Prochlorococcus marinus XMU1406: one gene and its partner. The protein of the gene in region 1 binds, or shares a complex with, the protein of each later gene. Links are inferred from orthologs where the notes say so. Each region holds a gene or a part of one and is shown on either strand. Other genes may lie near its edges.

Evidence for each region.
Region 2: the proteins of mfd (region 1) and uvrA are in contact, whole or in part, in a crystal structure (PDB 4DFC), measured with the Escherichia coli proteins. The link is inferred for Prochlorococcus marinus XMU1406 from one-to-one orthologs.

The regions. Positions count from the first base shown.
Region 1 is NZ_JAAORG010000001.1:863,571-872,379, reverse strand. The notes cover bases 2,177-6,265. They hold mfd (transcription-repair coupling factor), read right to left. Parts: upstream 5,890-6,265; coding sequence 2,377-5,889; downstream 2,177-2,376. Other genes in these bases: HA149_RS04990 (TerC family protein), read left to right, coding at 5,964-6,265; HA149_RS05000 (hypothetical protein), read right to left, coding at 2,177-2,304. Also shown: HA149_RS05020 (FAD-dependent monooxygenase), read left to right, coding at 1-324; HA149_RS05015 (DUF2949 domain-containing protein), read left to right, coding at 330-527; HA149_RS05010 (DUF3038 domain-containing protein), read left to right, coding at 567-1,091; HA149_RS05005 (DUF4335 domain-containing protein), read left to right, coding at 1,093-1,683; more of HA149_RS05000, read right to left, coding at 2,143-2,176; more of HA149_RS04990, read left to right, coding at 6,266-6,674; fmt (methionyl-tRNA formyltransferase), read right to left, coding at 6,671-7,657; HA149_RS04980 (TldD/PmbA family protein), read right to left, coding at 7,654-8,809. UniProt on the Escherichia coli protein: Couples transcription and DNA repair by recognizing RNA polymerase (RNAP) stalled at DNA lesions. Mediates ATP-dependent release of RNAP and its truncated transcript from the DNA, and recruitment of nucleotide excision repair machinery to the damaged site.
Region 2 is NZ_JAAORG010000003.1:572,247-575,742, forward strand. The notes cover bases 92-3,496. They hold uvrA (excinuclease ABC subunit UvrA), read right to left. Parts: upstream 3,196-3,496; coding sequence 292-3,195; downstream 92-291. Other genes in these bases: HA149_RS09495 (AAA family ATPase), read right to left, coding at 3,249-3,496. Also shown: HA149_RS09485 (glycosyltransferase), read right to left, coding at 1-90. UniProt on the Escherichia coli protein: The UvrABC repair system catalyzes the recognition and processing of DNA lesions. UvrA is an ATPase and a DNA-binding protein. A damage recognition complex composed of 2 UvrA and 2 UvrB subunits scans DNA for abnormalities.

The sequences.
Region 1 (8,809 bases):
CATACATTTCATCCTGTTGGTGGTCAGGGTCTAAATAGTTGTTGGAGAGATGTTAATACTATTTATGATCTTTTAAATAAAAATACTGCTATTACTAAAATGCAACTGACATCATTTAAATTTAAGTATTTTTCTAGCAGGATTTTAGATATTATCGTTACTATTTTCATAACTGACTCATTGATATCAATTTTTGCTAATAGAAACGTTTTTTTATTCCCAATAAGGAAATTTTCATTTTTACTTTTAAATAATTTTCTTTTTATAAGAAAATTAGTCCTAAATCAAATGACTAAATCTCTAATTTACTCTAGTATTAAATAATATTCATGAATAATTATATATCTAAAGAAATGATAATTTATTTATTTAATGTAGTAGGTTTAGATGAATCATCTATTGAACTTGGCATAAAATTATCTATCAAAAATAATACTCCATTACCAATATTATTGTGGAGTTATGGAATGCTAACTATTGAAGAACTAGATAAGTTATATTCATTTTTATTTCAAAAAATGGATTAATAATTCTGTTATAATTTGTCCATATTTTAATAAAGAACAATTACAGTTTTAACTAGAGGAAATCAGGTATCAAGAAAATCTATAGAGAAGCTTGATTTATTACTATTAATACTAGAAACTATCGACTTAAATGGCATTCAGTCCCTTTACGCCTTATCAAATAGGCTTAATTTAAATAATGTTTTACCAAATAAAGTTACTATTTGGAAATTAAGGAACAATAATCCATTGAGAAAATCTTATGTTACAAACAATATTAAACTTAACGAATTCGATGCTTTAATTAGAATTACAGTTGAAATGTCTAAATATTTATATCCTTATATCAGAGAGATACTAAAATCTAAAGAAGATATTGAAGAGAATTCAGTTATTTGGAATGATTTTAATAAGAGATTTATTGAGTTGATTAAAGAGAGATTTAATATAGATACTATTAGAGTGAAAAAGCTTTTAAATCAAGCTGAAAATGATGAAATTATCACAAAATCTTTGCTTATTTTATCTTTTTGCATCTCAAATCAGGGTTATCAAAAGTTGAAGAATTTTCTATACGATTTTTAATATGATGCAAAATAAATTGTCATTTCATCAATCTTCGGCAAGTCTAGAAATAATCGGATTACCAGATTATTCCAATAATGAAAATAAAGATCAAATATCTATAATTTCTCAATGGAAATTAACCATAGTAGATAAACCACTTATTGAAGGCAAAATTGAACATTTAGGGCCTATTATGGATGCTTTTTATATTTATTCAAATCTTTTAATCAAAAGCGAAACCCCAATATATGAGTCTAAATTAATTGATATAAAAGCCGATAATCTTTACATACATAATATTGTGCTTAAGAGCTCTAAACCAAATGTAAATCCCTTAAATATAAAGATTGGGAATACATCTTTGACAGACACCATAAATTGTTTTGATCAATTAAATGAATCATCAAAAGTAAGAATAAAGAACACTGTGGTATCTAATTACATACCAAAAAAAGGAAGATTTGTTTTAAACAACAAATTAAAAATTTTGAATTTCATTATGCCGCCTTTTATTGCAATTTTCTCCTTAATTCTATGTTCCTCTACTTTTATTTATTTTTATAATCCTGTTGAAGATAAAGAAAAAAATGAACTAATAATTCCAGAATAAAGAGCCATTAGCATCTCGAATACAAACACGATATTATAGGTAAATTTCTTTTCAGAGTAATTCAAATTTATTCTTTGAGCTTTTATGTATGGCTGATTTAAACATACCAAATTTGAATATTAAATCTGATAAATATATTTTTAAAAAAAAATTAAATTTAAGAAGAAAATCTAAAAGAAGACTATTTACTGAATCTTTCATTTTGTTTATTTTAAGTATTTTATTAGTTTATATAAATTACTTAATTCCTAATAAAAATTTGCTGCTACAGAATTTACCTTCGACAATTAATAAATCTTTTTTATTATTAATTGATCTCTTTTCATATCTCTATGAAATATTTTTGGTGATTTTTATTTTTGCCTCTTCTTTAACTGCTCTAATCTTAATGTTAGGTTCTTTTTATAGGTTATTTAGAGTATCAAAGAGAAAGTCAAAACAAATAAGTTATAAATAATTTCAAATAGGTTGCATTAGGCCGCCACTTCCTGAATCAGAATCATCATCATCATTTTCTGTTTCTTCGCCAAATAATGCAAATATACCAAGTACAATTGATGAAAGAATAATTGATAAGGGTAAAATCGAAGTTTGGATTCCGACGTCTATATATTCACCCATAAAACAAATAAATTTTTATAAACCTAACCGAATTCAAACTGATTCGCGGATTTTAAATAATTATTTAATAATTTATTCTTTTTTCATAAAAAGTTCTTTATCGAAATTCTTTATTTCTCTTTCAAAAGATCCCAACCACAACATAAGTTGATCAATTTGATTTTGAATTTCAGTTGCACCTAAACCCCTTATAGTGATTATTGATAATTGTTCGCCTTCATTAAAATGAAATTTATTTTGAACACTACTTGCTAAAGAATTTTTAAGAATTTTAAAAGTAGAATTTTTTAATTTTGTTTCTATCAGGATGTTTGGCTTTTTGAGCTTTATCTTATTAAAACCACATTTTTTAGCTAGTAATTTTAGTCTCATTATCATAATTAGGGACTCAACAGGTTTGGGTAAGTTTCCATATCTATTCACCCAGTCTGTTGCTAATTCAGTTAATTCATCATTTTTTGAACATTCAGTAGCAGATTTATAAGCCTCAAGCTTCTCTTCCCTGTTTAATATCCATGTTGCAGGTATAAATGCATTTATTGGTAGATCAATTTGTGTGTCGTTAACTTCAGGTATTTCTTGCCCACTTATTTCTGAAATAGCCTCATGTAGCATTTCTATATATAAATCATATCCAATCGCATTAACCTTTCCACTTTGTTCTTCTCCTAATAAACTACCAACACCTCTTATTTCCATATCTTTCATTGCAAGTTGGTATCCACTTCCTAGTTCAGAAAAATCTTTTATAGCTTTCAATCTTTGTTTTGCAGCGTCATTAATCTTATTTATATTTGGATAAAATAACCAAGCATGTGCTTGTATACCGCTTCTGCCAACTCTTCCTCTAAGTTGATAAAGTTGTGAAAGGCCAAATTTGTGAGAATCTTCAATAATTATTGTATTTACTTTAGGGATGTCCAATCCACTTTCAATTATCGTTGTACATATCATTAGATCAACTTCTCCATTATTAAAAGCAATCATTGCATTTTCAAGCTCTGTTTCGTTCATTTGCCCATGAGCAACAATAAATTTTAAGCTGGGGAACATATTTTTTAATTTGTTTATAGCTTGATCAATATCAGAAATTCTTGGAAGAACATAAAAAATTTGACCACCTCTATCAAGTTCTTGATTAATTGCAGTTCTTATAACATCCATATCTATTTCAGATAAATATGTTTTTATTGATCTTCTTGATGGAGGAGGAGTATTTAATAAGCTCATTTGTCTTAGTCCAGATAAGCTCATATAAAGAGTTCTTGGAATTGGAGTTGCCGAAAGAGTTAAAACGTCTATGTTGGTTTTGATTTTTTTAATTTTTTCCTTTTGTCTTACTCCAAATCTTTGTTCTTCATCGATAACAAGTAGTCCTAAGTTTTTAATTTCTATTTCTTTTCCTAAAATTTGGTGCGTTGCTACAACTAAATCAATTTTGTTATTTTTCAAACCTGCATAGATTTCCTTTCTTTCATTAACAGTTTTAAATCTATTGAGTAATGATACTTTTATAGGGTAAGGTGAAAATCTATTATTTATCGTTCTCCAATGTTGCTGAGCTAGGATTGTTGTGGGTGCTAGTAATATTACCTGTTTGCCTGATGTAATAGCCTTAAAAATAGCCCGAACAGCTACTTCTGTTTTGCCAAATCCTACATCTCCACAAACTAGTCTGTCCATTGGCTTATCGCTTTCCATATCAGATTTTATTTCTTCTACAGCAGTAATTTGATCAGGTGTTGGTTGATAAGGGAATGATTCCTCTAATTCATTTTGCCAAGGACCATCTTCTGGGTAAATGTATCCCTTTAATTTTTCTCTCTTTGCATAAAGTTTTAAAATATCGACAGCAACTTTTTTTATTTGTTTCTTATTTTTCTCTTTTATTCTTTCCCATTCTGTTCCTCCTAATTTATTTATTTTTGGATTTATTTTTCCGCTTGATCTATACCTGTTAACACTACCAAGTTGATCAGCGGCAACACTTATCTTCCCGTCCTGATACTGAATGACTAAATAGTCTCTTGAATCTCCAGTTATATTTATTTTTTCTATTTTTAAAAATTTTCCAATTCCATGATTTTTATGAACTATAAAATCACCCGGACTAATCTTATTTACATTTATATTTGAATTTACACTTCTTTTTTTTCTTCTTATGAATACATTATTAAAAAGAGATTGTTGTGAAAATAATTCTTTATCTGTTATCAGGACAACCTTCCATATCGGAAGATAAAAGCCCTCGATTTCATAATTGTTTTTATTTTTTAAAATTAAAGGAGTTGAATTGTTAATTGACTTAAATGCTGCATCAATATCATTAGGATTGTTTAAGAAGTTTGCATTACATTCGTGCTCAAAAAGTAAAGTCCTAGTTCTCAATGGCTGAGCTGATAGTATCCATACTTTTTCATTATTTTTTATATTTTTATTTATATCATTGGATAATTTTCCTATATTTTTAGAATATGAATTTAATCTTTTATCGTTTAACAAAAACCTATTATCAATATTGACTTTAGATTCAAATTCATAAAATTTTATTAAATTAAAATTTTCTAATGAATTTAATATTTCGTCAAACTTTAAATGCAAATTAGGTTTGGCCTCTAAATTAATGTCATTACTTTTAAGGTTTTCATTTAATTCATACGCACAATTATCAAAATTACTTTCTGAATCTAGATACCAATTATTTGCAAATTTCTTACAATCTTCTAGTTCATCAATTACAAGAATTGTTTCCCTATCTATAAAATCTATTAAATTTGAGGGTTCATTTTCAATTATTCCTAAATAACGATCAAGATTATTTTTATTTATATCTTCTGAATTAAAAATACTGTTCTTAGATAAATTATTTAACTTATCTTTTAATAGCAAATCAAATCCAGCCTGTATTATTTCAATATTATTTATACTTTCTAATGTTTTCTGTGTATAGGGATCATATTCTCTTATTTTCTCAATTACATTATCAAAAAATTCTAATCTTATAGGAAATTCATTATTGACAGGATAAATATCTATTATTTCCCCTCTCCTACTCCAGAATCCTTCTGTTGAAGTAACATTGTCCTTCGCATAACCCAGCAAGGTAAGTTTATTTGCTAATTCTTGAATCTCTATTTGAACCCCTTTTTGCAAATCTAACTTTTTTTCAATTAATAAGTTTTTATTTATTAGATGAGGTTGTAGTGATCTCTCAGTTGATATAACAATATTAAGTTCATTTTTCTCTTTTTTTATTAATTTGGATAAAACAGTAAGCTGACTAAATTCAATCTCTTTGGATTTATTAATTGATGAGTATGGTAGATGTTCTGTTGGAGGATAATATAAAACTGCTTTATCATTTATACTTTCAAAATAACCAATCCATTTGTAGGCAATTTCTACATTAGGACAAATTAATAATATATTTTTTTCTTCTTTTTTTGCGATGCTATCTAAGATTATCGATTTCGCATATCTACTTGAACCAATAATATTTAATTCATTATTTTTTGAAATTCTTTTTATTAATTCAGAAGTAATTTGTGAGTTAGAAATATAATCAACTAAAGTATTTAAACTCATTTATAGTTATCAATCTTGATTACAAATATCCGATATATTATATTAGATTTTATAGTGATTGTGAATAATATTTGATGGATTCAGCCGCAATAAATTCTTTTATACCCACACTAGATCAAGTAGACAGTTGGTACGAAATTTTGACACTTTTACCCATATTAATTGTTCTAGAATTATTATTGTCGGCAGATAATGCTGTCGCACTGGCTTCTCTTACTAAATTCCTCGACAGTTCAGAATTAAGATCAAGAGCCTTAAATATAGGTATAACAATATCTTTATTATTTAGAATTATACTCATCATATTATCTAATATTCTTCTCAAGTTTATTTTTATTAGGGTTTTTGCTGGTTTTTATTTAATATACTTATTCTTCTCTAATATTTTTTTAAATTCAGATATAGAAAACGCTGAAAATGGTACAGATAATAAAAAAAATAATTTTAGGTTCTTAAGAGTTGTAGCACTTCTTTCAATTACTGATTTTGCATTTTCTATAGACAGTATTACTACTGCAGTAGCTATCAGCGATCAATACATATTAATTATATTTGGAGCAGTAATTGGTGTATTAGCATTAAGATTTACATCGGGGATTTTTCTAAAACTTCTGGATATATTTTCTAGATTAGAAACAGCCGGTTACGTAGCAATTTTAATTGTTGGGATTAAACTTTTACTAAATACGTTAATTAAAGAGTCTATTCTTCCTGACTATTATTTTTATATTTTGATTCTTTTTGCTTTCATTTGGGGATTCTCTAAAAAAGAATCTAAAACTTAATCTGAGAAATAATCACCTACCGTTGGTTTTAACTGTTGTATCAATTGATTTTTGCTAGATATATTTTTGCCTTCAAGTTTTGCTTCTAACAAAATAATCGGATCAGTTTTAGTTGAAATTATAATTCCTTCATTTTCTATGACAGCAAGAATAATTCCTGGTTTTGAATAATTGTTAATTAAAAGGTATTTTTCATTTTTAATTTCATCACTACTCAAAACTTTGATTTTAATTATTTTTAGGTTCTTACCTCTAAAAGTCGTATTTGCTCGTGGGTATAATGCTTTTATTTTTTTTGAGATTTTAAATGCCTCATTACTCCAAACCACTTTATAATCTGATTTTTCAATCATTCTTGCGTAAGTAATTTCTCTTCCAAGGGTATTTTGTTTTGTTAATTGAAAATTACTAATTTTATTAATATTTTCTTCGATTAAAGATGTAGCATTTAAAAATAAATTTGCAGATAAAATACTAAGTTTTTCAGATAGTGTATTTAAATTATCGTTATTATCGATTTTAATTTTTTCTTCCAACAATATGTCGCCAGTATCTAGTCCCTCATTCATTTTCATAATTCCTACACCCGTAAATTCATCACCTTTTATTAGGGACCATTGGATTGGGGCAGCACCGCGCCATCTTGGAAGTAATGAAGCATGAGCGTTCCAACAACCAAATTTTGGGATTTCCAATATCTCTTTTGGTAAAATTTTTCCGTAAGCTATAACAATAAATAAATCACAAGAAAGTGATTTAAGTTCATTTATAAAATCTATATTGCCCCTGATTTTTGCTGGAGTATAAATTTTTATAGATTCTTGCTCGGCAAAACTTTTTACAGGTGAGGAGATTAATTTATTTCCCCTAGATCTTTTCTTATCTGGTTGGCTTACTACTGCAATTACTTCGTGCTTAGATTTAATAAAAATATCAAGGCTTGCAATTGAATATTCAGGTGTTCCCCAGAATATAATTCTCACGCGTCACCAGTTATTGATAATTCATCTACCCATATATGTGGAGAAATTCCACTTGTTGTTACCTCCTGGCTTGATTCGATATTTACTATATTTTTCAAAAGATATTTGATATCCCCTGCTACAGTGGCAGATTCTATTGAGGTTTTTTTACCGTTTTTATAGAGCCATCCATCAAATGGAAGAGAGAATGAACCTTGACTTGCTCTGACACCTGCATGGATTGCATTTAATTCTTCAATATAAACGAATTCCCCCTCATAAGTAGAGTGAACTAATGATGTTTTTAGATCAGAGTTTCCCTCTGATCTCTCAACTACGATCCAATCAGGAGATACTGAGACTTTTGATCCTAGTCCAGCGTGGCCTGTGGGGACTGTTTTAAATATTCTTGCAGTTGATTCAGAATGTATAAAATTTTCAATTCTTCCTTTGTTAATTAAGCATAGTCTTTTGGTAGGAGTTCCCTCTCCATCAAATGGTGATGAAGAAATATTCTTTTCGTGAAGACCATCATCATAAATATTAAGTGCTTCTGTAGATAGCTTCTCTCCAATAGAATTTTTATTAGATAAGCTGACTCCATCTAAAATGCTTCTAGCATTAAACATTGAACTAAATGCATTTATGATTGTTAAAAAAGACTCTGGGGAAAAACATATTAAATATTTATCAGTTTTGATAGATGAATAATTTAAATGAGAAATTGTTTTATTAGAAGCGTCTTTAATACACGACTCTATATCTATATCATCAACTCCATATCCAAGTTTTACGGAACCTGAACTACGAGGTTTCTTATTTTTCTCTTCTGCTCTTGCATATAAATAAAGTGCAGCTTGACTTTTGGTATAACTCCGAAAGGCACCATCACTATTTGCATAAACTCTCTCATAAAAACTCTCAGATAGACCATTATACGGAACAGATTTTATGGATTCGTGGCTTTCTAATAGTTTTACTTCCGCTTCTCTTAAAAGAGTAAGTAATTTTTTTATTCCAACAGGATTTCTTTTTTTTGAGTCCTTAACTTCAATAGGATTCTTGGCTAGTGGTGAGAATTCTGTTCTTTCATTCTTATTGCCAAAATCTGATGCAATATTTGCTTGATTTAGGGCTTTTTTTATGCCAGATTCACTAATATCACTAGTTGTT
Region 2 (3,496 bases), on another replicon or contig:
TTGCCCTCCGGTATCTGCATCCCTGCCTAATTCAAGATTTTTGGAGCGTATAAGACCATGTAAATGTAAATGTAAAAATTTCAACCTCATTCAGCAAATCCTCCGATGAACGGCCTTTAATACAAATAAGCTGAATTTCCCAAGGAAATATTAAGAAAGCATTATGATTCTAAAATTTTTTTATACTATATTTTTTAAAAAAGCAGTTATAGACTAATTTTATACCCATCTAAATATGACTTTCATTTTGCTGAGATAATTAAATTACAAAGAAATACAACAAGTATTTTCTTATTTTAGAACTTTTTTAAGATATTTTGCTGTATGACTAGTAGGATTTTTAGCTACATCCTCAGGTATACCTTCTGCAATAATTTCTCCGCCTTTATCCCCTCCATCAGGTCCTAAATCGATAATCCAATCCGAACATCGAATAACATCTAAATTATGTTCAATAACAATTACTGAATTACCTTTATCTACCAAACGTTGTATCACATCCATTAATTTATGTACATCATAAAAACTTAAACCTGTAGTGGGTTCATCAATCAAATATAACGTTTTTCCAGTAGCCCTCTTTGATAATTCTGTAGCTAACTTAACTCTTTGAGCCTCTCCTCCAGATAATGTAGGAGCTGGTTGACCTAATTTGACATATCCTAATCCAACATCTACCAAAGTAGATAATCTTTCAGCAGCTTGAGGTATAGCAGAGAAAGTTTCTGCAGCTTGTTCAACAGTCATCTCTAAAACATCAGATATATTAAAACCTTTATATTTAACTTGAAGAGTTTCCCTATTAAAACGAGCTCCTTTACATACTTCACATTGAACATACACATCAGGTAAAAAATTCATTTCAATAACATTGACTCCCTGGCCTTTACACGCTTCGCATCTTCCTCCTTTCACATTAAAACTAAATTGACCAGCTTGATAACCTCTTGCTTTTGCTTCTACTGTGGCAGTAAATATCTGCCTTATAGGATCAAAAGCACCTGTGTAAGTAGCAGGATTTGATCTAGGTGTTCTCCCAATTGGAGATTGATCAATAACGATAACTTTATCAATTGCTTTTATACCCTTTAACTCTTTTACACCTTGAGGAAAAGGAACTTTTAATCCTAATGAGTGACACAATGCAGGGTGAAGCAATTCATTTATTAAGGTACTTTTCCCACTGCCACTTACACCAGTTACAGAAACTAATCTTCCTAAAGGAAATTCCACAGAGATATTTTTTAAATTATTTTTAGAGCAATTATTTAAAATCAAACTTTTTTTTACGGATGATCTACGTTCTTTTGGAGTGGGAATCGACTTCCTACCACTAAGATAAGCTCCAGTTAATGATCTTTCTGAATTTAAGACATCTTGATAAGATCCTTTAGCAATAATTTCCCCACCATAAACACCTGCCCCTGGGCCAATATCTACTAAATAATCTGCGGATTTCATAGTATCTTCATCATGTTCAACCACAACCAAAGTATTTCCTAGGTCTCTTAAACTTTTTAATGTTTCTAATAATCTGTCATTATCTCTCTGATGTAAACCAATACTAGGCTCATCTAATACATATAAAACACCAGTAAGTCCTGCACCTATTTGTGTAGCCAATCTAATACGCTGAGCCTCACCGCCAGACAAAGTCATGGCTGGTCTATCTAAAGTCAAATAATCTAAACCTACATTTATTAAAAACTTCAAGCGTAAACGAATCTCTTTTAAAACCAACTCACCTATCTGCTTTTGTTTTTCTGATAAAGATATATTTTCCTTCTTTGTCTTCCCTAATCCCATGATTCGTTCGATATTAGTTAAGGTTTCAGAAACACTCGTAGAGGTTAAATCAGTTATGTTGTAAGGACCAAGTTTAACCGCTAAAGCCTCTGGTCTTAGTCTTTTTCCCGAACATGTCTTACAAGGTACCAATTCTAAATATTTTTCTAACTTTTGTTTAACTGATTCTCCATTAGCTTCATTCAATTGCCTTTCCAATATTGGTAAAATTCCCTCAAAAGGTCTTTCAAAACCACTAGAAGTTTTAAAGCGACTATCAGCTTGGATTAATATTGGTTTATCTGATCCTAAAAGTAGTACGTTTTTTTGCAAATCACTTAAATCCTGCCAAGGAGTTTTTAATTCAAAACCGTACGCTTGCCCTACAGAATATAGTAAAGAAAAATAGTAAGTATTATCTTTTTCACTCCAAGGAGCTATTGCAGCATAAACAGGTAATTTTTTATCTGGTATGACTCTATCAGCAGTAAATTTTTTTAGATAACCAATACCATGGCAATCTGGACAAGCTCCATATGGGCTGTTGAAAGAAAATAATCTTGGAGAAAGTTCCTCTACGATGGAACCATGAACAGGACATGCATAATTTTCTGAGTATAATTTCTCTCTTTCTAAATTAGGAGGAAGGTTTTCCCCTTTTTTAGGCACAACTTCTACTATTGCCAAACCATCGCCTCTTTTGAGACAAGTTTGCAAAGAATCATTCAATCTTTCTTGTATTCCTTCTCTTGCGATTAGTCTGTCAACTACTACCTCAATATTATGAATTTGATTTTTGTCTAGTTCAATACTATCAGCAAGTTCTCTTACCTCACCATTAATTCTTACCCTAGCAAATCCCTCAGCGGCTAATCCACTTATTAATTTTGTGTGCGTACCTTTCTTTCCCCTTACAACAGGTGCTAATAACTGGTACCTTGTCCCCTCTGGTAATAAAAGAATTTGATCAACCATTTCATCAATTGTTTGAGGCGCAATTGGAATTCCGCAGTGATGACAATGCGGCTCACCAGCACGGCCAAACAATAACCTTAAATAATCTTGTATCTCTGTTACTGTTCCAACTGTTGATCGAGGATTATGACTTGTAGATTTTTGATCAATTGAAATAGCAGGCGATAAACCCTCAATATTATCAACATCTGGTTTATCTACTTGTCCCAAAAATTGTCTTGCATATGCTGATAAACTCTCAACATATCTTCTTTGACCTTCAGCAAAAATCGTATCGAAAGCTAAAGAACTTTTCCCACTGCCACTTACACCAGTAAAAACTATAAATTTATTCCTAGGTAAGGAGAGGTCAATATTTTTTAAATTATGCTGACGAGCTCCTCTAATATTGATCGAATTACCTTCCTCAAAACAATTATTATTTTTTTTGACCATGTTTAAATCTAACTTTGATTTAAAGAAGTTATTATAGTGGAATTTTTTTTATTTTATGCAGCTGCCCTTTCAATAAGTCTAGAAGCGTAATCATTTGCTTCGCCAAAACCTCCCCCAATGAGTTCTACTAATTCATGTTTTCTTTGTTTTTTTGTAATTAATTTTGATATTGAAGTATAAGTTATTCCATTAATTACATTTTTATTAACTTTAAAGTGAGCTAATCCTGCAGCCGCTAGAAAAGGCTGATGGGTAATACATAAAATTTGTTGATCTTGAGAGATTTCTTTTATTAATTCAA